DNA from 3 places in the Brevibacterium metallidurans genome. Region 3 is predicted to be linked to each of the others. Evidence: predicted binding sites of a transcription regulator. Region 3 holds the regulator's gene; each other region holds the start of a gene.
The links. The regulator HspR, encoded in region 3, represses chaperone genes until heat shock. The targets are predictions, from matches to a motif close to AAGTTGAGTCNNNNNGACTCAACTT.
Positions count from the first base shown of each region.

Region 1: AACX88_RS03185 (Hsp20/alpha crystallin family protein) is a predicted target of HspR. The motif match lies at 4,919-4,943, and genes of this name have one in related genera.
Region 2: AACX88_RS10960 (ATP-dependent Clp protease ATP-binding subunit) is a predicted target of HspR. The motif match lies at 4,404-4,428, and genes of this name have one in related genera.

Region 1 covers NZ_BAAAAF010000002.1:119,477-126,308, reverse strand. The annotation lists gene AACX88_RS03210 (pyruvate carboxylase) at 1-732, shown strand, start outside; gene AACX88_RS03205 (peptide deformylase) at 725-1,225, shown strand; gene AACX88_RS03200 (3-hydroxybutyryl-CoA dehydrogenase) at 1,291-2,145, shown strand; gene AACX88_RS03195 (aspartate aminotransferase type Ic) at 2,236-3,495, opposite strand; gene AACX88_RS03190 (class I SAM-dependent methyltransferase) at 3,639-4,358, shown strand; gene AACX88_RS03185 (Hsp20/alpha crystallin family protein) at 4,432-4,893, opposite strand; gene AACX88_RS03180 (ferritin) at 5,028-5,543, opposite strand; gene AACX88_RS03175 (amidase) at 5,695-6,832, opposite strand, start outside.
Region 2 covers NZ_BAAAAF010000008.1:16,370-23,201, forward strand. The annotation lists gene AACX88_RS10950 (YidC/Oxa1 family membrane protein insertase) at 1-347, shown strand, start outside; gene AACX88_RS10955 (metallophosphoesterase family protein) at 418-1,446, shown strand; gene AACX88_RS10960 (ATP-dependent Clp protease ATP-binding subunit) at 1,850-4,387, opposite strand; gene AACX88_RS10965 (DUF4188 domain-containing protein) at 4,526-5,032, opposite strand; gene AACX88_RS10970 (MerR family transcriptional regulator) at 5,171-5,818, shown strand; gene AACX88_RS10975 (DUF3152 domain-containing protein) at 5,871-6,635, opposite strand; gene AACX88_RS10980 (VOC family protein) at 6,693-6,832, opposite strand, start outside.
Region 3 covers NZ_BAAAAF010000004.1:308,176-315,007, reverse strand. The annotation lists gene AACX88_RS07855 (nucleotide exchange factor GrpE) at 1-426, shown strand, start outside; gene AACX88_RS07850 (DnaJ C-terminal domain-containing protein) at 639-1,685, shown strand; gene AACX88_RS07845 (heat shock protein transcriptional repressor HspR) at 1,700-2,149, shown strand; gene AACX88_RS07840 (purine-cytosine permease family protein) at 2,496-4,238, shown strand; gene AACX88_RS07835 (urease subunit gamma) at 4,238-4,540, shown strand; gene ureB (urease subunit beta) at 4,626-5,081, shown strand; gene AACX88_RS07825 (urease subunit alpha) at 5,081-6,784, shown strand; gene AACX88_RS07820 (urease accessory UreF family protein) at 6,799-6,832, shown strand, end outside.

The DNA of each region.
Region 1 (6,832 bases), on a different contig from region 3:
GACCCCGCGGAGTTCGCCGAGAACCCGGACAGGTTCGACATCCCCGACTCGGTCATCGGCTTCCTCTCCGGCGACCTCGGCGATCCTCCCGGCGGATGGCCCGAGCCGTTCCGGACGAAGGCCCTGGCCGGGCGCACGCACAAGCCCGTCGTCGAGGACCTCGCCGCCGAGGATGCCGCCGCCCTGGCCGAGCCGGGCCCGCAGCGTCAGGCCAAGCTCAACGAACTCCTCTTCCCGGGACCGACGAAGGAGTTCGACCGCATGCGCGCCAGCTACGGCGACCTCTCCGTCGTCGAGACCTCCGAGTACCTCTACGGCCTGACCTCGGGAGATGAGCACACGGTCGAGCTCTCGAAGGGCAAGAACCTCCTCATCGGACTGCAGGCGATCGGCGACACCGACGAACGGGGTATGCGCTCGGTGATGTTCACCCTCAACGGTCAGCTGCGTCCCCTCCAGGTCCGTGACCGGGCGATCGAATCCGAGGTCAAGACCGCGGAGAAGGCGGATGCGACGAACTCCGGTCACGTCGCAAGTCCGTTCGCGGGCGTCGTCACGCTCCAGGTCGGAGTCGGGGACACCGTCGACGCCGGTGACGTCATCGCCACGATCGAGGCGATGAAGATGGAGGCCTCGATCACCGCCCCGGTGGCCGGTCCCGTCTCCCGGGTCGCGATCGACTCCGTGTCCCAGCTCGAGGGCGGCGACCTTGTGGCGGTCATCGGTGGCTGAGCGCGAGATCCGCCTGTGGGGTGACCCCGTGCTCCGCAGCACCAGCGCCCCTGTCACGGTCTTCGACGACTCCGTGGCCGCTCTCGCCCAGGACCTCGTCGACACCTCGCTGCCCGACGGTCGCGCCGCGGTCGCGGCCCCGCAGATCGGGGTCGGGCTGCGGGCGTTCGGCTATGACCTCGACGGGCGCACCGGGTATCTCATCAACCCGGAGATCGTCGAGGTCGGCGGCGAGCTGCGCGACATCGAAGAGGGCTGCCTGTCCGTGCCCGGGCTGTTCTTCCCCACCCCGAGGTGGGAGTTCGCCCGTGCCCGCGGGGTCGATGCGGAGAACAATCCGGTCGAGATCGAAGGACACGAGGTCTTCGCGCAGATGATCCAGCACGAGATCGCCCATCTCGACGGTCAGGTCTACATCCAGACGCTGCCGGGGGAGCGCCGCCGCGAGGCCATGAAGGCGATCCGCTCGTCCTCATGGTTCCTGGCCTCATGACCGCACCGCACACAGCAGCGTCTGCGCACACAGCAGAATCTGAGAACAACGAGGGGAACAAGCATATGGTCATCGCACGCACCGCCGTCATCGGCAGCGGGCTCATGGGGGCGGGCATCGCCGAGGTGCTCGCGAAATCCGGCTGCGACGTCATCGTCTCCGAGGTCAGCGACGACGCGGTTGCCGCCGGTCGCGCGCGGATCGAGAAGTCGCTGGCCAAGGCCGTGGAGAAGGGCAAGCTCTCGGCCGCCGAGTCGGAGGCGGCTCTCGCGCGTCTGCGGTTCACCACCGACATCGCCGACCTCGCCGACCGGCAGCTCGTCATCGAAGCCGCGAGCGAGAACGAGGACATCAAGAAGGCGATCTTCGCCCAGCTCGACGAGGTCGTCACCGATCCGAACGCGATCCTCGCCTCGAACACCTCGTCGATGCCGATCATCCGCTTCGCGCAGGCGACCTCGCGGCCCGAACGCGTCCTCGGGATCCACTTCTTCAACCCGGCGCCGGTGCAGCCGCTCGTCGAGATCGTCTCCTCGGTGCTCACCGACCCCGAGGTCGCCGAGACCGCGACGACGTTCGTGACCGAGGTTCTCGGCAAGGCACCCGTCCAGGCCTCCGACCGTCCCGGATTCATCGTCAACGCCCTCCTCATCCCGTACCTGTGCTCGGCCATCAGGATGCTCGAGGCGGGGCTGGCGACGAAGGAGGACATCGACACGGGGATGGTCAAGGGGTGCGCGCACCCGATGGGTCCGATCGCTCTGGCCGACCTCGTCGGCCTCGACACCTGCCTGTTCGCCGCCGAGAGCATCTACACCGAGACCGGTGACCCCGCCGCGAAGCCGCCGGTCCTCCTCTCCCGCATGGTCGATGCGGGCCTGCTCGGTGTGAAGTCCGGACGCGGCTTCTACGAGTACTGAGGGCCTCGGTCGGAGCAGTTCCGGCGCCAGATCCGCACACGACGAAGGGCACCCGGTTCAGCCGGGTGCCCTTCGCATCGCTGTCAGGTCCTATCCGGCGAGCAGCTTCTCGTAGCTGGCGAGTTTGACGCATGCGACGAGGCCTTCGGCGGCGAGTTCGACGTCGGCGAGGCTCGGCATCGTCGGGGCGATGCGGATGACGTTGCCGGCCGGGTCGATCCCGTAGGGATGGGTCGCCCCGGCCGGGGTGAGCTTGACGCCGGCCTCGGCGGCGAGCTTGACGATCCTCTCCGCGGTGCCCTCGAGCGTCGTCAGGGTGATGAAGTACCCCCCGTCGGGCTTCGTCCACGTCGCCAGCTCCGTGCCGCCGAGACCCTGTTCGAGGGCGTCGAGGACGGCGTCGAACTTCGGGGCGATGATCTCAGCGTGCTTGCGCATGTGGGCGACGACGCCGTCGGCATCACCGAAGAACCGCAGGTGGCGCAGCTGGTTGACCTTGTCCGGACCGATCGCGATCTTGCCGAGGTTCGCGATGAACCAGCGCATCGTCTCCGGGCCGGCGCCGAAGAAGGATACGCCCGCGCCCGCATGGGTGATCTTCGACGTCGAGGCGAAGATCCACGGTCGCTCGGGATGTCCCGCCTCGGCGCACAGGCTGAGGATGTCCACGGGCTCCGGGTGCGTCTCACGCAGATGGTGGAGGCCGTACGCGTTGTCCCAGAGCAGCGTGAAGTCAGGGGCGGCCGCAGGCATCGCGGCGAGTTCGGCGGCGCGCTCCTCGGTGATCGTGATGCCCGTGGGATTGGAGTACATGGGCACGAGCCACATGCCTTTGACGCTGGGATCCTCGGCGAGACGCTGCGCCTCGGCGACGACCGGCCCCTCGTCGTCCATGGGAATGGAGAGGAGTTCGAACCCCAGGGATTCCGCGAGCGTGAAGTGGCGGTCGTAGCCGGGAACCGGGCACAGGAGCTTATGCGGTCCCGCACCCCACGGGGTGCCGTCGACCGCAGTGCCGTGGAGGAGCGCGAAGGTCAGGGCCTGCCCCATGAGGGTCAGGGACGCATTGCCGCCGGCCAGCAGCTGGTCGGCGGGCACCTTGAGCAGGGGGGAGAAGATCTCCCGGAGTTCGATAAGGCCGTCGATGCCGCCGTAGTTGCGGGCGTCGACCCCGCTCGGCGTGCGCGCATCCTCCCCGGTGACCAGGCCGAGCAGCGCATCGGAGAGATCGAGCTGCTCACTGCCCGGCTTGCCGCGCGTGATGTCGAGGGCCAGTCCGCGGGAGGCGAACTCCTCGTACGCACGTGAGGCCTGCTCGAGCTCGGACTCGAGATCGGGGGTTGAGGTCATCGATGCTCCTTTTCGCCGAGTTCTCGGCGGTGGTCTCTGCCGGTCCTCCCCATCCTAGTCACAACGAGGGAGTGCGACCGCTAGAGTGGGATGCCGAGACGGGCCCGCAGAATGCGGGTGGATGAGCAGGGGAGTGGAACCGCATGGTCAGACCGCGCGCCCGGGCCGCCCACGGGACGAACTTCTCCCGTGAGGCCCACCGCTACGATGCGGTGCGCCCGGGCTATCCGCAGGCCGCCCTCGACCTCCTCGGCCGAGGCTGGCAGGGGCTGCGCGTCTGCGACCTCGGCGCGGGCACGGGGATCCTCTCGACGCAGCTGCTCGGCCTCGGCGCCGAGGTGGTCGCCGTCGATCCCGACGGACCCGCCCTGACCCGCAACCCCGCACCGACGACGCTCGGCACCGCCGAGGACACGGGCCTGGCCACAGGCAGCGTCGACGTCGTCACGGTCGCTCAGGCCTGGCACTGGTTCGACGAGGCGGCCGCCGCCGCGGAGATCGCCCGTATTCTGCGGCCCGCAGGTCGCCTGGTCATCCTCATCAATCAGCTCGACGTCCGCGTCGACTGGGTGCTGCGGCTGAGCCGGATCATGCACGCCGGCGACGTCTACCGTCCCGCCTACGTTCCCGCACCCGCCGGATTCGCGTTGCGGGAGCGGGCGGTCGTGAACTTCGCGACCCCGCTCGACGTCGACGGCATCGTCGACCTCGCGCGTACGCGTTCGTACTGGCTGCGGTCGGACGAGGCGACGCGGGCGCGTGTCGAGTCCAATCTGCGCGGCTACCTCGGCGAGGAGCATCCGATCTCGGGCACTGTCGACCTGCCCTATATGTGCCTGGCCTACGTGCTCGATCGGCTCTGAGCCGCAGGCCTGCGGACACGCGAAGCGGGGCCGCACATCGTGCGACCCCGCTGGGCATCCGGAGACGGGGGACTCAGTCGGTCCGCTCCTCGGTCTCGATGACCTCGGTCGATTCGACGACCTCGGTCTCCTTCGGGGCCTGGTGGTTGACGTTGATCTTGCGGGGACGGGCCTCCTCGGCAACGGGGATCGTCAGCGTGAGCACGCCGTCCTGGTAGTCGGCGCTGATCCGGTCGAGGGCCACGCGGTTGCCCAGCGTGAGCTGCCGGGCGTACGTGCCGGTCGTGCGCTCACGGGTCAGCCACTTGACGTCCTTCTCACCCACCGGCGAGGTGCGCTGAGCACGCACGGTCAGGGTCCGATCCTCGACATCGACGTCGATGCTCGCGGGGTCGACCCCGGGCATGTCGATCTGTGCGACGAAGACCTCGCCGTCGCGGTAGAGGTCCATCGGCAGGGTCGTCGAGTTCGGGTTCCGGGTGACCTCGGTGAAGAAACGGTCGAGATCGCGGATCGGGTCGAAGCGAGTGGCCATGAGCATCCTTTCTCAGAGAGTCTGTACATTGAGTCAAACACACTCAACTTTGAAATCATTCCGCACACAGGGAACTCCCACCGAATGCGAAACGGCCGGCCCCCGAAGCGGGGACCGGCCGTGGACTCAGGAGATCACTCGCTCTTGGCGGTGATGTCCGGGTGGCGCGAACCGAGCGCATTGTCGATCGAGAGCAGACCCGAACCGCTGTCGCCGACGATCTCGAGGCGGCCGATGATCTCCGAGATGCTCGCCTCCTCCTCGACCTGCTCGTCGATGAACCAGTTGAGCAGCGGCAGGACGTCGATGTCGCCCTCGGTCTGAGCCGTGCGGTAGATGTTGCGGATCGACTCGGAGACCTTCTCCTCATGGGCCAGTGCGGCCTTGAAGAAGTCGAGAGGACGCGATCCCGAGACCTTCGGGGCGGCGATGTCGCCGATCTGCGGGGCGAAGCCACGGTCGACGCAGTGCTGGATGAACTTGGCCGCGTGGACCTGCTCCTCCTCCGACTGCGCGCGCATCCACCGGGTCATGCCGGGCAGATCCTGATCGTCGAGCTGGATCGACATCTGGAGGTAGACCATCGAGGCCTCGAGTTCGAGCGTGACCTGCTCGCCGAGGACCTTCTGCATTGCGGGGCTCATGTGCATGTGTGACTCCTAATGACTGCGGCCGGCGACGGGATGCCGCCTGCTTCAAGACTAGCCTGACACCATTTCTGGAATCATTCCAGTGTGGGAAGGCTCGGCAAACAGTGCTGAGGCAAGCCGAACCTCGCTGCGCACCCGGCGTCGACCGTCCTCATTCCTCCCCGACGTCCACGACCGGGATGTCGGGATGGCGCTCTGCCACCAGAGTCGCCTGTTCGAAGGCGTGGGCGACCTCGAGGAGGCGGACGTCGTCGCCGGGCCGGGCGACGAGCTGGACGCCGACCGGCAGTCCCGAGGCCGAGAAGCCGGCGGGCACGGAGACCGCGGGACAGCCGGTCGCCGAGATCAGACACAGCGCCCGCATCCAGTCGAGGTAGCTGCCCATAGCCACCCCGTCGATCTCCGTGGGGTATTCGATGCCGATGTCGAACGGCAGGACCTGGCAGGTCGTGAGGACGAGGACGTCGTGGCCTGCGAAGAATGCGTCGACCTCCCCGCTCAGCCTGGCTCGGGCGGTCTCGGCTGAGACCACCTCGGCGCCGGTGAGCCGCAGACCCTCCTCGATGTTCCACACGACGGAGTCCTTCATCCGGCCGCGGTCCGTCTTCAGCAACGGCCCCCACGAACCGACGAAGTCGAGGGCGCGGCGGACGGTAAAGACCTCGTCGGCATCTCGCAGGTCGGGGATCGTGTCATCGACGTCGGCGCCGAGACCGGCGAAGACGGCGGCGGTGTCGGAGACGATCGCGCGCACCTCGGGTTCGAGAGGGAGAAGACCCGCGAGGTCGGGGCTGAAGCCGATCCGCATCCCGGACAGGGACGGTTCGACCTCGGCGCCGAGGCGGAAGACCGGCCGGTCGAAGACGGAACCGGGTTCGAGCAGCGAGGCGGGTGCTCCAGGTTCCGGGCCGGCGCCGACGCTCATGAGCAGGGCGACGTCGGAGACCGTGCGGGCCATGAACCCGCTCTGGGCCAGCCAGGCGAACGGATTGCCGGGGCGCGTGTGCGGGATCCGGCCGTTCGAGGGCCGGAAGCCGACGACGTTGTTGAACGAACCGGGGGAGCGCAGCGACCCGCCCATATCGGAACCGTCCCCGGAGGCCTGAATGCCGGCGGCGAGTGCCGCCCCGACCCCGCCGGAGGAGCCGGAGGCGGACTTCGTGAGGTCGTAGGGATTGCGGGTGGTGCCGAAGACCGGGTTGAAGGTGTGGGAGCCGGCGGCGAACTCGGGGACGTTCGTCTTGCCCGAGGTGATCACCCCCGCCGCCCGCAGCCGCGCGATGATGAGC
Region 2 (6,832 bases), on a different contig from region 3:
TCTTCGCCGTCCTCATCGTCCTCATCGGCACGGTCGCCGCCCTCTCCCGCCACCTGCTCACTCCGCCTCTGCCGGAGGCGGCACCGACCGCATCGGCGAAGGGGACCCAGGCCGGCGCGGGAACACATAGCAGCCAGGGGGCGGCGCCGGGTATGCCCGACCTCAGCGGGATGACGAAGGTCCTCAGTTTCATGCCGTTCATCACCGCCGTCATCGCGGCCTTCGTCCCGCTCGCCGCGACCCTCTACCTCATGACGACGACCACGTGGACGCTGTGCGAGAGGCTCGTCATCAACCGTGCCCTCGGCGTCGATCACACGGGGGCGCCGCGGGTGAACGAGAGCTGAACGCGCCGATTCAGCCGCGGTCCATCCGGCGGCCATCTGCCGCGCGTTCGGCTCCCCTAGCCTCGCTCCCATGGTCAACAGACGCGCACTCATCACCACTGCAGGCATCGGAGCGCTCGGCGCCACCCTCGCGGCCGGCCCGGCGGCCGCGAAGCCCGGAAACGGGAAGGCGAAGGGCAAGGACAAAGGGAACGGGTCGGTGACGCGCTTCAACGTCATCTCCGACATCCAGGGCGATCTCAACGACCTCGGCGTCGCCCTCGAGGACATGCGCACGACCAACCGGGCCAGCGCCGGTCTCGCGATCGCCGGCGACATCACCCCGCGCGGCTACGACTTCGAATACGCCGAGGTGACGAAGCGGATGGACAAGCACGCCCACCCCTCGACGGTGGCGTGGGCGATCGGCAACCACGAGTTCTACGTCCCGAAGTACAAGGACCCGAACACCCTGGCCCAGGACACGTGGCCCAACGGGGTCGTCGAGGACTCGCTGTTCAAGTCCTTCTACAACTTCGCCGGCCGGAACACGATCTACGAGGAGTTCAGCTTCGGCGGCGTCCCCGTGCTCACGATCGGCACCGAACGCTATATGCGCTACTACGACGAGAAGCGCTGGGACGAAGTGTGGATGAGCGAGAAGCAGTTCACATGGCTGGCCGACCGGATCGCCTACTGGGACCGGCGGAACAAGCCGATCATGGTCATCACCCACCACCCGCTGCCGAACACGGTCTCCGGGACGAGGAACAAGCTCTACCTCTCCGACTACATGCAGGCCGATCGACTGCTCGAGGTGCTCGCGCCGTACCGAAACGTGTTCCTCTTCTGCGGTCACACGCACTGGGACCTCGAGCTCTCCGACTGGTACACGCGCCGGGTCGTGCCCGCCTCGGGCAACCTCGTCGGCTTCAACGTCTTCAACACCGGCGCCATCGAGACCGGCTACACGGACAATGGTCAGGGCGGCGAGAAGACGGTGCCCGGCGGGTTCAACCAGGGCCTGCAGGTCGATGTCACCTCCGATTCGGTGACCGTGCGCGCCCGCGACTTCGGCCGGAAGGCGTGGATGAAGGAGATCACCGTCCCGCTCGTGTGAGGCGACGGGGTGCCGCGGGGTGCCGCGGTGGGGCGTGCCGCGGGGTGCCGCGGTGGGGTGCCGCGGTGGGCAGCGCCGGCAACAGCACGGTGTTCCGACGCCAGCACGGTCCATGCGCCGTGCTGGTGTCGGTTCGCCGCGCTGGTGTCGGAACACCGTGCTCGTATTTCGCGGGGTGTCGGTTCACCGAGCTGGTGTCGGATCGCCGAGCTGGTCCGCGTCCCTGAGCAGCCGCTCGCGCCCGCAGGCAGCCACACTCGTCCCCGGACAGCACAGTGCCCGGGTCGGAGATGATCTCCCACCCGGGCACTGGCCCGTGCAGTCACACACGTTCAGCAGCCGCGCTCAGGCGGCCGAGTTCGCGTAGGCGGCACCCACACAGGCGCCGCCCACACGGCCGCACTCACGCGGCCAGCGGCGCGCTCTCTCGCGCGGTGACGGCGAGCTGACCGTCGACGACGGTGACGTCGACGACTCCGCCCTCGCCGACCGCCTCGGTGACGAGGATGTCGGCGATCCGGTCGTCGAGCTCGCGCTGGATGACCCGGCGCAGCGGACGGGCACCGAACTCGGGTTCGTAGCCCGCCTCGGCGAGCCAGTCCATGGCCTCCTCGGTGACGTCGAGGGCGATGCCCTGACGGCCCAGGCGCTCGATCGAGAGTTCGAGCTGGAGTCCGACGATCTCCCGCAGCTGGACGCGGTCGAGGCGGGTGAACATCACGGTCTCGTCGATCCGGTTGAGGAACTCGGGACGCATGACCTCCTTGAGCCTGCCCATCACCTTCGCCCGCAGGTCACGGTCGGTGACCGCGGCATCCGCCGAGGTGAAGCCCAGCGGGGTGCTCTGGCCGATGAACTCGGACCCGAGGTTCGAGGTCATGATGATGACCGTGTTGCGGAAGTCGACCGTCCGGCCCTGACCGTCGGTGAGCCGACCGTCGTCGAGGACCTGGAGGAGCAGGTTGAACGCATCCGGGTGCGCCTTCTCGACCTCGTCGAGGAGGATGACCGAATACGGCCGCCTGCGGACCTGCTCGGTGAGCTGGCCGGCCTCGTCGTAGCCGACGTACCCGGGAGGGGCGCCCACGAGACGGGACACGGTGTGCCGTTCCCCGAACTCGCTCATGTCGAACCGGATCATCGCCGACTCGTCGTCGAAGAGGGTCGCAGCGAGCGCCTTCGCCAGCTCCGTCTTGCCCACGCCCGTGGGGCCGAGGAAGAGGAAGCTGCCGATGGGCCTGGCCGGGTCGCCCATTCCGGTCTGCGACCGGCGGATGGCCTTCGACACCGCGGTCACGGCGTCGTCCTGGCCGACGACGCGCCCGTGGAGCATGTCCTCGAGCCCGGCGAGGCGGATCTTCGTCTCCTGCGTCATGCTCGAAGCCGGGATCCCGGTGGCCCGGGAGACGACCTGAGCGATCTGCTCGGCATCGACGACGCCGTCACCGTCCTCCGCCGAGGCGGTCGCTGAGTTCAGTACCTCCTCGAGTCGGTCGGTGAGGCGGGAGATCTCGTCGCGGATCTCGCCTGCCCGTTCGAAGTTCTCCGCGGCGATCGCCGAGTTCTTCTCCGCTTCGAGCTCGCCGAGTTCGGCGCGCATCGCCGCCGTGTCGACGACGGGTCCGCGGCGCAGGGAGAGCCGCGCACCGGCCTGGTCGATGAGGTCGATCGCCTTGTCCGGCAGGAACCGGTCGGTGATGTAGCGGTGCGAGAGTTCGACGGCGGCGCGGATCGCCTCGGCGTCGTAGGTGACGCCGTGGTGGTCGGCATAGCGACCGGAGAGGCCGTCGAGGATCGTCACGGCGTCCTCGATGGTCGGCTCCCCGACCATGACCGGCTGGAAGCGCCTGGCCAGAGCCGAGTCCTTTTCGATCGTGCGGAACTCGCGCAGAGTCGTCGCGCCGAGGAGGTGGAGATCTCCGCGGGCGAGCCTCGGCTTGAGGATGTTGCCGGCATCCATCGAGTTCGATTCGCCGTTGCCGCCGGCACCCACGAGGGTGTGGAGCTCGTCGACGAAGACGATGATGTCCCCGTCCTCGGCGATCTCGTCGAGGGTCGACGTCAGCCTCTCCTCGAAGTCACCGCGGTAGCGGGTGCCGGCGAGCATGCCGGGCATGTCGAGGGAGACGACGCGCTTGCCGCGCAGCTGCGCGGGGATCTCACCGGACTCGATGGCCTGGGCGAGGCCCTCGGCGACGGCGGTCTTGCCGACGCCGGCCTCACCGATGAGCACGGGGTTGTTCTTCGTCCGGCGGGCGAGGATCTCGATGGTCTCCTCGATCTCGTCGCCGCGGCCGATGACCGGGTCGAGTCGGCCTTCCGCGGCGAGTGCGGTGAGGTCGGTGCCGAACTTCTCGAGCATCGTCTCCTCGCCTCCCGTCTCGGTCTCGGCACCCTGGTTCTGCTTGGCCTCGGCCTGTGCGCCGGCCTGCAGGGTCGCCTGCGTGACGCCGGCCTGAGCGAGGATCCGCCCGGCGGGCATCTCCTGGTTGAGGACGAAGGCGAAGAAGACGTGTTCGGGGTCGATGTAGGTCGATCCGAAGGCGCGCGCCACCTGGTAGGCGTCGAGCAGGGCCTTCTGGGCGGCGCCGGTGAGCGTAGGCGCACCGTCGCCGCTGCGCGCAGGGGCGGCCTGCGGCAGCCGTTCGTCGATCGCGTGGACGATCGCCTCGGGGTCGGCGCCCATCTGGCGCAGCGAGGCCGCGCCGTGTTCGGATTCGACCATGACGCGCAGCAGGTGGAGCGCGTCGACCTCTTCCTGGCCGCGTCCGCGCGAATAGTCGGCAGCGCCGTCGACGAGGTCCCGCGTGCGCTTGGTGAGCAGACGGTTGATGTCGACGGAACGGCCCTGCCGTGGAGTGTTCTGACCCTGCAGGTAGCGGGCGAGGAACTCGTCGAACGAGCCCTCGCCGCCGCCGGAAGGTCCGAAGAAGTTAGCCAAAGTGACCTCCTCTTGAAAGTTGAGTCAGGGTGACTCAGTTAAGTCCTTTGACCCAATCAACGAGAATCACTTCAGGGTTATTCCCCGCTCGAGTCCGAGCGTGAGCGAGGTCTCCGCAGGCTCCTCCGCGACGCCGTCTCACCGGTCTCGGCGGGCCTGCCGGTCGCGGGCGCGGGCGCTGCGCGGACCGACCGGGCGGGTGCCGACGGCCTTCGCGAGGCCGAGCGGCGGGGTGCCGACGTACATCGATTCGGCCCCGTCGACAGGGAAGGTCTCGTGCCAGACGCCGACGGCGTCCGGTGCCGAGCGGGCCCGCCTGTTGAACTCCGTCCACCCCTGTCGGTGCTTCGCTGTCGGGTCGGCGGCATAGGCGTAGAGCTTCTCGAGCGAGTCCCAGTACTGGACGAGCCAGGGCCCACGTGGATCGAACACGAGTCGGTAGCCGCGCATTCCCGAGTCCGGGTCCGCGGAGAGCTCGGCGAGCATCCGCGGCATCGCGGTGAAGACCGGCACCCAGAGGTCCGGGCGCCACCACTGGCGGATCCGCATGCCGATGATGAAGACGACGAGTTCGCCGTCGTAGTCGTGGGTGAGCTTCTCCGGCCCGACGCTCGGGCCCTGCTGCGTGTTCGCTTTGGTCGTCATCGCCTTCTCCTGACATACTGGATACCCGAACTCTCCAATAGTGGATACCTTCACTTTCCAATATGGCGGGCGAATCTGTCAAGGGGCGAATCCCACGGACAGTCACAGCCCGTGACCGGTCGACGAAACGAGGTCCGCATGCGCATCTCCGAGCTCTCGCGTCGCAGCGACGTGCCGGTGGCGACGATCAAGTACTATCTGCGCGAAGGACTCCTGCCGCCCGGCGAGCGGACCTCGGCGACGCAGGCGGTCTACTCCGAGGCGCACGTCGACCGGCTCGAGCTCATCCGTGCGCTCCTCGGCCCGGCGCGGCTCTCGGTCGAGGCGGCGGGGCGCGTGCTCGGGGTCATCGACGATCCGCCGGAGACGTTCCTCGACGTGCTCGGTGCTGCACAGACGGCGACGGCCCCGACGGGTGCATCCGGCGCGGCGGCCGACGAGGACCCGGACCTCGACCCTGCTCGAGAGCTCGTCGCCGAACTCGGCTGGACGGTCGATCCGGGCAGCGTCGAACTCACCCAGCTCGCGAGCGCTCTGCGCGCGGTCGAGGCCGGTGGCATCGACGTCGTCGACGGCGGTCTGGCGCGCTACGGGCGCACGGTCCACGATCTCGCCGAAGCGGAGCTCGCGACCGTGCCGACCGACGAGGTCTCCCGAGCCGTCCGCCAGTCGGTGCTAGGCACGGTCCTCCTCGAACCGGTGCTTCTGTCTCTGCGCCGGCTGGCCCAGCAGGACGTCGCGGGCCGCCTCTTCACCGATGAGGAACGTCCGGATCAGGCAGACTGACCTCCCAGCAGCCTGCCCCTGAAACGGGCAGGCCGGCCCATCGACGGACGAGCTACCCCTTCGACGGCCACCCGTTGGGTGTGCAGCCCTGGAGGCCCTTCGTCTGCTGCTGCATGAGCGGGGCGGTCTTGCCCTTGCCCGGGCAGGACTTGTGTCCGTGGCCGAGCGCATGCCCGACCTCGTGGTTGATGAGGTACTGCCGGTACTGCGTGAGGTCGTCGAACTCCTTCGTCGCACTCACCCACCGCTTGGCGTTGAGGATGACGTTGGGGCCGTTGCGGCACGAGAGCTTGCCCAGGGTCTTCAGCGGCAGGCACATCTCGTCGACGGTGTTCGGGCTCGCGATGCTGATCATCGCATCCTGGCCCTTGTCGACGAGTTCGATCGAGACGCCGTCCATGTCCTGCCAGCCACGCTTGTCCTGGAGGGTGTCGATGACGAAGGCGGCCGCCTCGTCGACGTCGATGGGCAGGTTGTCCTCGACGCGCAGGGCGACCTTGAACGACCGGCCTCCGTCGCGATTGGGGCCGACCTCCTCGGCGGGTCGATTCCACGACCCGCTGCCCTTCATGTCGATGTCATCCTCGCTGACATCCTCCCCACCGCCCGACGACTCGGTCGGCTTCTCGGTCGGTTCACGGGGTTCGGTGACGGCGGGGGCCGCGATCGTCTCGACGACCTGCGGGGTCCTGCGGGTCTCGGTCGGCTCCTCGGCGGGCGCGCAGGCGCTCACGGCGGTGAGGAGAACTGCAACGGCCATCGCCGAGGCGGCACGGCCGATCCGACCGTGCTCGGTGACGGGGAGGGGCGGAATCACACCTGCGAGTCTAACCGCGAGGCCCGCACCTCCGCGGGACCTCAGCAGGAATTCCGTTCAGAAGGCGAGTTCTCCGCCCAGACCCCGCAGACGAGCACGCAGACGGAACTCGGGACCGGCCACCACCTCGGCGTCGGAGGCACCGAGCACCTCAAGGACCTCACGCGTCCGATCGGGTTCGGGCGATTCGACAGCGA
Region 3 (6,832 bases):
CCCGCGCCCGGGTCGGAGGCGGCCGCCCACCTCGCCGATCTCAAGCGGATCAACGCGGAGTACGCTGCCTACCGCATGCGTGCCGACCGCGAACGCGAGCGGGCAGCCGCGGGCGGAACGATCAAGGCCGTCGAGGCCCTGGTCCCCGTCCTCGACGAGGTGCGTCTGGCGCAGGAGAACGGCGACGTGACCGGGCCCTTCGAGGCCCACGTGAACAAGCTGCTCGACGCCCTGGCCAAGGTCGGCGTCGAACAGTACGGCGCCGTCGGCGACGAGTTCGACCCTCGCCTGCATGAGGCTCTCATGCAGCAGCCGTCGAACGATGTCGAGGTGCCGACGGTCTTCATGGTCATGCAGCCGGGCTACCGCATGGGTGATCGCATCATCCGCGCGGCCCGCGTCGGCGTGCAGCAGCCCGAGGACTGAGCATCCCGACCCCGCCGAGGTGACACCCAGCCCCAGCGTCCGGACACGGACGCTGGGAGCGGGGCGGCCGCCTCGGCGACGGTCCGGAATCTCCGGGAGGACAGCTTTCGGAGGTTGCGGATTGTGAGTGGACAGATGAGCAGAACGATGACAGAGCCGGTGCCGGCAGGCAGCGGCGAGCAGAACAGGACAAGGAAGAAGGGAGGTGCCAGATGAGTACCGGACCTCAGAATGATTGGTTCGAGAAGGACTTCTACAAGACCCTCGGCGTCTCCAAGGACGCCACGGACTCCGAGATCAAGAAGGCCTACCGCAAGCTCGCGCGGAAGTACCATCCGGACGCGAATCCGGGCGACGCCGAGGCGGAGGCCAAGTTCAAGGAGATCGGACAGGCCCACCAGGTGCTGTCGAACAAGGAGTCGCGCGAGCAGTACGACCAGGTGCGCGCGATGGGCAGCGGTGCCCGGTTCAGCGCGGGCGCCGGCGGCGCCGGTGGCGGAGGCGGCTTCGACGACGTGTTCTCCGACCTCTTCGGAGGCGGCGGGCGCACCCGGACCCGGACGACGTACTCCGGCGGCGGTTTCGGCGGATCCGGCGGCTACGGAGACGTGCCGCCCGACCTCGCCGATCTGCTGGGCGGATTCGGCGGCGGTGCCTCCTACGGCGGCTACGGCGACAGTGGCTTCGGCGGCTATTCGCCTCCGGTCAAGGGCGGGGACATCAAGTCCTCGACGAACCTCAGCTTCACCGAGGCGGCCAACGGCGCCTCGGTCAAACTGAAGATGCCCAACGGCAAGCCGCTGACGGTGCGCACCCCGATCGGGGTCAAGGACGGGCAGAAGATCCGTCTGGCCGGCAAGGGCAAGGCCAGCCCGAACGGCGGCGAGCCCGGAGACGTCATCCTCACCGTCAACGTCAAACCGCACCCGGTGTTCACCCGGGACGGCGACAACCTGCGCATCGACCTGCCGGTGAGCTTCGACGAGGCGGCACTCGGCGCCGAGGTCAAGGTGCCCACGCTCGGCGGTCAGCCCGTCAAGGTCAAGATCCCCGCGGGCACGCCCTCGGGCAGGACCCTGCGGGTGCGCGGCAAGGGCGTGCAGACGAAGAAGGGCACGGGCGATCTGCTCGTGACCGTGGAGATCGTCGCACCGAAGAACCTGTCGAAGGAAGCCAAGGAAGCGGTCGAGGCGTACAAGGCGGCGACCGAGGACGAGGATCCGCGGGCCGGCCTGCTCGATCGGGCCAAGACGAGCTGAGGCGGCGCATTCGTATGCAGTTCTCTCAGAGCGCGGCCCTCTACGTCATCTCGGTGGCGGCGGAGCTTGCGGGCATGCACCCGCAGACCCTGCGCCAGTACGACAGGATGGGCCTTGTCATCCCGCAGCGCACGGCCGGCAAAGGCCGACGCTATTCGGGTCGCGACATCGCGAAGCTGCGCCTGATCCAGCATCTCTCCCAGGACGAGGGGGTCAACCTCGTGGGGATCAAGAAGATCATGGAGATGCAGAACCAGATCGACGCACTGAGGAACCGGAACCAGGAGCTCGAGGAGGAAGTCCTCGCGCAGGCGGAGGAACGCGAACGCGATGCGCGCGTGTTCGCCGCCGGCTCCGGAGGCGATGTCGTCTCGATCGCCCGGGGCCGGCGCCCCAAGGTCAAAGCCGAATCCCCGACCGGCGCCGTCGTGCTCTACGACGACTTCCGCGCCCGGAGGGTGTGAGCGGGTCGGCAGTTGGCGGGCGGCCGGTTGCCTGATAGTGGTCGCCCGGCTGTTGGCGGCCGGTTGCCTACTGGCGGTCGACTCTCGGTTGAGCTCACTTGAGTCTGTGGGGCACAGTTCACGAACTGTGCCCCACAGACTCAAGTGGGCTCGACTTGTTTTCGGCGGCGGCACACACGCACTCGGCTCGACGCGAGGGCTGCGGCGTTCCACCTCGGCGGGCGGCAGTGTTTGCAAGGTGAGATACAGGTCTCGAAACATGGACGAAACTCGCCCGTCACGGACCGAAACAATCGGCTGTCAGGATGGGCGATGTTGAGTCCGGACGACGACCGAGGAGCCCACCATGACAGTGACCGCAGACGGGTCGGCCACGCCGCCGGCCGGCAGCAATGAGGCGAAGGCCGCGGCGAAGGAGAGTCTCGAGGACTACACGCTGCGGTTCGCACCGCGGTCCTACCGCACGTGGGCGCCGGCCGTGGTCGCGACGAGCGCACTCGGCGGCATCGCCTACCTCGCCGACTTCTCGATCGGTGCGAGCATCGGGCTCGCGCACGGCACGGCGAACGGCATCCTCGGCATCCTCACCGCCGCGATCATCATCTTCCTCACCGGCTGGCCGCTCGCGTTCTACGCCGCGCGCTACAACCTCGACCTCGATCTCATCACCCGCGGGGCCGGATTCGGCTACTACGGTTCGGTGATCACGAACATCATCTTCGCAACGTTCACCTTCATCTTCTTCGCCCTCGAGGGCTCGATCATGGCCCAAGGGCTCTACCTCGGTCTCGGACTCCCACGCCCCATCGGCTATCTCGTGTCCACGGTGCTCATCTTCCCGCTCGTCATCTTCGGCATGAAGGCGCTCGCCCGGCTGCAGGTCTCGACGACACCCCTGTGGCTCGTCCTCATGGTCGTCCCCGTCGGCTACCTCATCGCCTTCCAGCCCGACTCCGTCAACTCCTTCTTCGCCTACCAGGGGGAGAACGGGGAGAGCGCGAACTTCGCCTCGGCGATGCTCGCAGCCGGCGTCTGCCTCTCGCTCATCGCCCAGATCGCCGAGCAGATCGACTACCTGCGCTTCATGCCCCCGCGCACCCCGGCCAACCGTCGCAGCTGGTGGGCCGCCGTCATCCTCGCCGGACCCGGCTGGGTGATCTTCGGGGCGACGAAGCAGATCATCGGCATGTTCCTCGCCGTCTACCTCATCGCCAACGTCCCCGGGGCGACGAGCTTCGCGACCGAACCGGTCCAGCAGCTGCTCGCCACCTACGAGCAGATGATGCCCCAGTGGCTCGCCCTCCTGCTCGCCGTCGTTCTCGTCGTCATCTCGCAGGTGAAGATCAACGTCACCAACGCCTACTCGGGTTCGCTGGCCTGGACGAACGCGTACACGCGCATCACCAAGCGCTATCCGGGACGGATCACCTTCCTCGTCGTCAACCTGCTCTTCGCGCTCGCGCTCATGGAGCTGAACATGTTCGACTTCCTCAACGCGATCCTCAGCTTCTACGCGAACCTCGCGATGTCGTGGATCTGCGTCGTCGCCGCGGACATTGCGATCAACAAGTACGTTCTCGGTCTCTCGCCGAAGACACCGGAGTTCCGTCGGGGCATGCTCTACGACTGGAATCCCGTCGGAGTCGTGTCCCTCCTGCTCTCGGGAGGGGTGTCCATCGCCATCTACTTCGGGGCGTTCGGTGCCGCCGTGCAGCCGTTCTCGCCGCTCTTCGCCGTGGGTATCGCGATCGTCGCGACCCCGCTCATGGCGATCCTCACCCGGGGCCGGTACTACCTGCGCCGCCGGGACGACGGCATCGATGTGCCGATGTTCGACGAGCACGGCAATCCCACCGATGTCACTCTGTGGTGCCACGTGACGGAGATGGAGTTCGAGCGTCCGGACATGATCGCCTCGGCGAAGACCGGTCCGGACGGGCAGCCGCTCTATCTCAGCTCGCTCGCGCTCTCAACCGACCGCCTCGGCGAACATGTCCTGCCTGCCGACCCCGGTGGGGCACGGCCGAGTGTCACGCGGGGGCGGGCCGAGGTCGGGCGCGAGTCCGCCGACCCCGGCCGGGAGCGCTGATGCACTTCACCCCCGGTGACACCGAGAAGCTGCTGCTCTCGGTGGCCGGCATGATCGCCCGCGACCGGCTGTCACGCGGAGTGCCGCTCAACCACCCGGAAGCCGTGGCGCTGCTGAGCACGTGGGTGATCGAGCGGGCACGGGAAGGCGCGAAAGTCGAGGAGCTCATGGTCGAAGGCAGGGAGGTGCTCAGCCGGGACGACGTCCTCGACGATGTCGCCGCCATGCTCCACGACGTTCAGGTCGAGGCGACCTTCCCCGACGGGCGCAAGCTCGTCACCATCCACAACCCCATCGACTGAGCAGGGACGGCTGACCGCGGCCAGCCGGCCGCGATGGATCGACCGAGACAGACACGACTGAAACCAACCGACCGAGAGGACGCCCATGGCAGGAACGAGAGACCACGGGCCCGGTGCGGTGCGCGTGCGCGAGGGAACCCGAGTGCTCAATCGCCGCGACTCGGCGGGGGAGACCGGGACCGTGACGATCGAGAACACCGGCGACCGCCCGGTGCAGATCGGTTCGCACATCCACCTTCCCGACGTCAACGCCGCCCTCGCCTTCGATCGGCGGCAGACCGACGGCTTCCGTCTCGACGTCCCCGCGGGGACGTCGGTCCGCTTCGAACCCGGAGTCTCCCGCACCGTGCCGATCGTCAGCCTCGGCGGGCGGAGGGTCGTCCCGGGACTGCAGATCCGCGGCGATGCCGGCGGCAATGCCGATGACCTCACCGAGGTTGCCGCCCCGACCGTCGCAGCCGACCGCACCAGCGTTGCCGGCCCAACCAGCGTCGCTGACCCCACCGCCAACGATCCCATCGCTGAGGCGGGTGACTGTTGATGGCGGAGATCTCGGCCCAGCGCTACGCCGCGCTCTACGGTCCGACCACGGGTGACCAGGTCCGCCTCGGCGACACCGATCTGTGGATCGAGATCGAGGAGGATCGGACCTTCGGCGGGGACGAAGCGGTCTTCGGCGGCGGAAAGTCGATCCGGGAGTCGATGCTCCAGGGGACGACGACCCGCGCCGAGGGTGCACCGGACACCGTCATCACCAACGTCATCGTCCTCGACTGGTGGGGCGTCGTCCGCGCCGATGTCGGCATTCGGGACGGCAGGATCACCGCCCTGGGACGGGCCGGCAACGACGACATCGCCGACGGCGTCGATCCGGCGCTGCGGATCGGACCGTCGACCGACGTCATCTCCGGCGAAGGACGGATCCTCACCGCAGGCGGCATCGACTCCCACGTCCACTTCCTCTCGCCCTCCCAGATCCATGAGGCGCTCGCCACCGGCATTACCACTGTCATCGGCGGTGGCACCGGTCCCTCGGAGGGCAGCAAGGCGACGACGGTGACCCCGGGCGCCTGGAATCTGGGCACGATGCTCGCCGCCCTCGACGATGTGCCGGTCAACGTGCTCCTGCTCGGGAAGGGCAACACGGTCTCCGCGGACGGCCTCGCCGAACAGGCCCTCGGTGGTGCCGCCGGCTACAAGATCCACGAGGATTGGGGCGCGACTCCCGCCGCGATCGACGCCGCCCTGCGCGCCGCCGACGAGCACGGCCTCCAGGTCGCCCTCCACTCGGACTCGCTCAACGAGTCCGGTTTTGTCGAATCGACGATCGCCGCGATCGACGGACGCAGCATCCACGCGTTTCACGTCGAAGGCGCCGGCGGCGGCCACGCCCCGGACATCCTCTCGATCGCGGCTCTGGAGAACATCATCCCCGGATCGACGAACCCCACCCTGCCGCACACGGTCAACACCGTCGCCGAACACCTCGACATGCTCATGGTGTGCCACCACCTCAACCCGAGCGTGCCCGAGGACCTCGCCTTCGCCGAATCCCGGATCCGGGCGACGACCATCGCTGCCGAGGACATCCTCCACGACCTCGGCGCGCTGTCGATCACGTCCTCGGACGCACAGGCGATGGGCCGCATCGGCGAGGTCATCACCCGCACCTGGCAGGTCGCCCACACGATGAAGCACCGCCGCGGCCGCCTCGGCGAGAACCTGCCTGCGGACAACGAACGGGCACGCCGCTACGTGGCGAAGTACACGATCAATCCCGCGATCGCGCATGGCATCGACGAGCACGTGGGGTCCGTCGAGGCCGGGAAGATGGCCGACCTGACGCTGTGGGATCCGCGCTTCTTCGGGGTGCGACCGGACCTCGTCATCAAGGGCGGGACGATCGCGTGGGCGGGCCTCGGCGACCCGAACGCCTCGATCCCGACACCGCAGCCGGTGCTCATGCGACCCGCGTTCGGCGAGGCGATCGGCGCGCAGCGATCGGTCTCGTTCGTCTCCCCAGCCGCAGTCGAGGACGGGCTGCGGGATCGGCTCGGCCTGCGACGGGAGCTGCTGGCCGTGCGTCCGACGCGGTCGGTGGGCAAGGCGGACATGCGCAACAACGACGCCCGGCCGGCCATCGACATCGAGCCCGACACGTTCGCGATCGCCATCGACGGCGAGCCCGTCACCGCCGCCCCCGCCACCGTCCTCCCGCTCGCCCAGCTCTACCAGATGTTCTGATGGGGAGCCGACCGATGAGCGCGGGAACGACAGGCCGGGGAACGATGG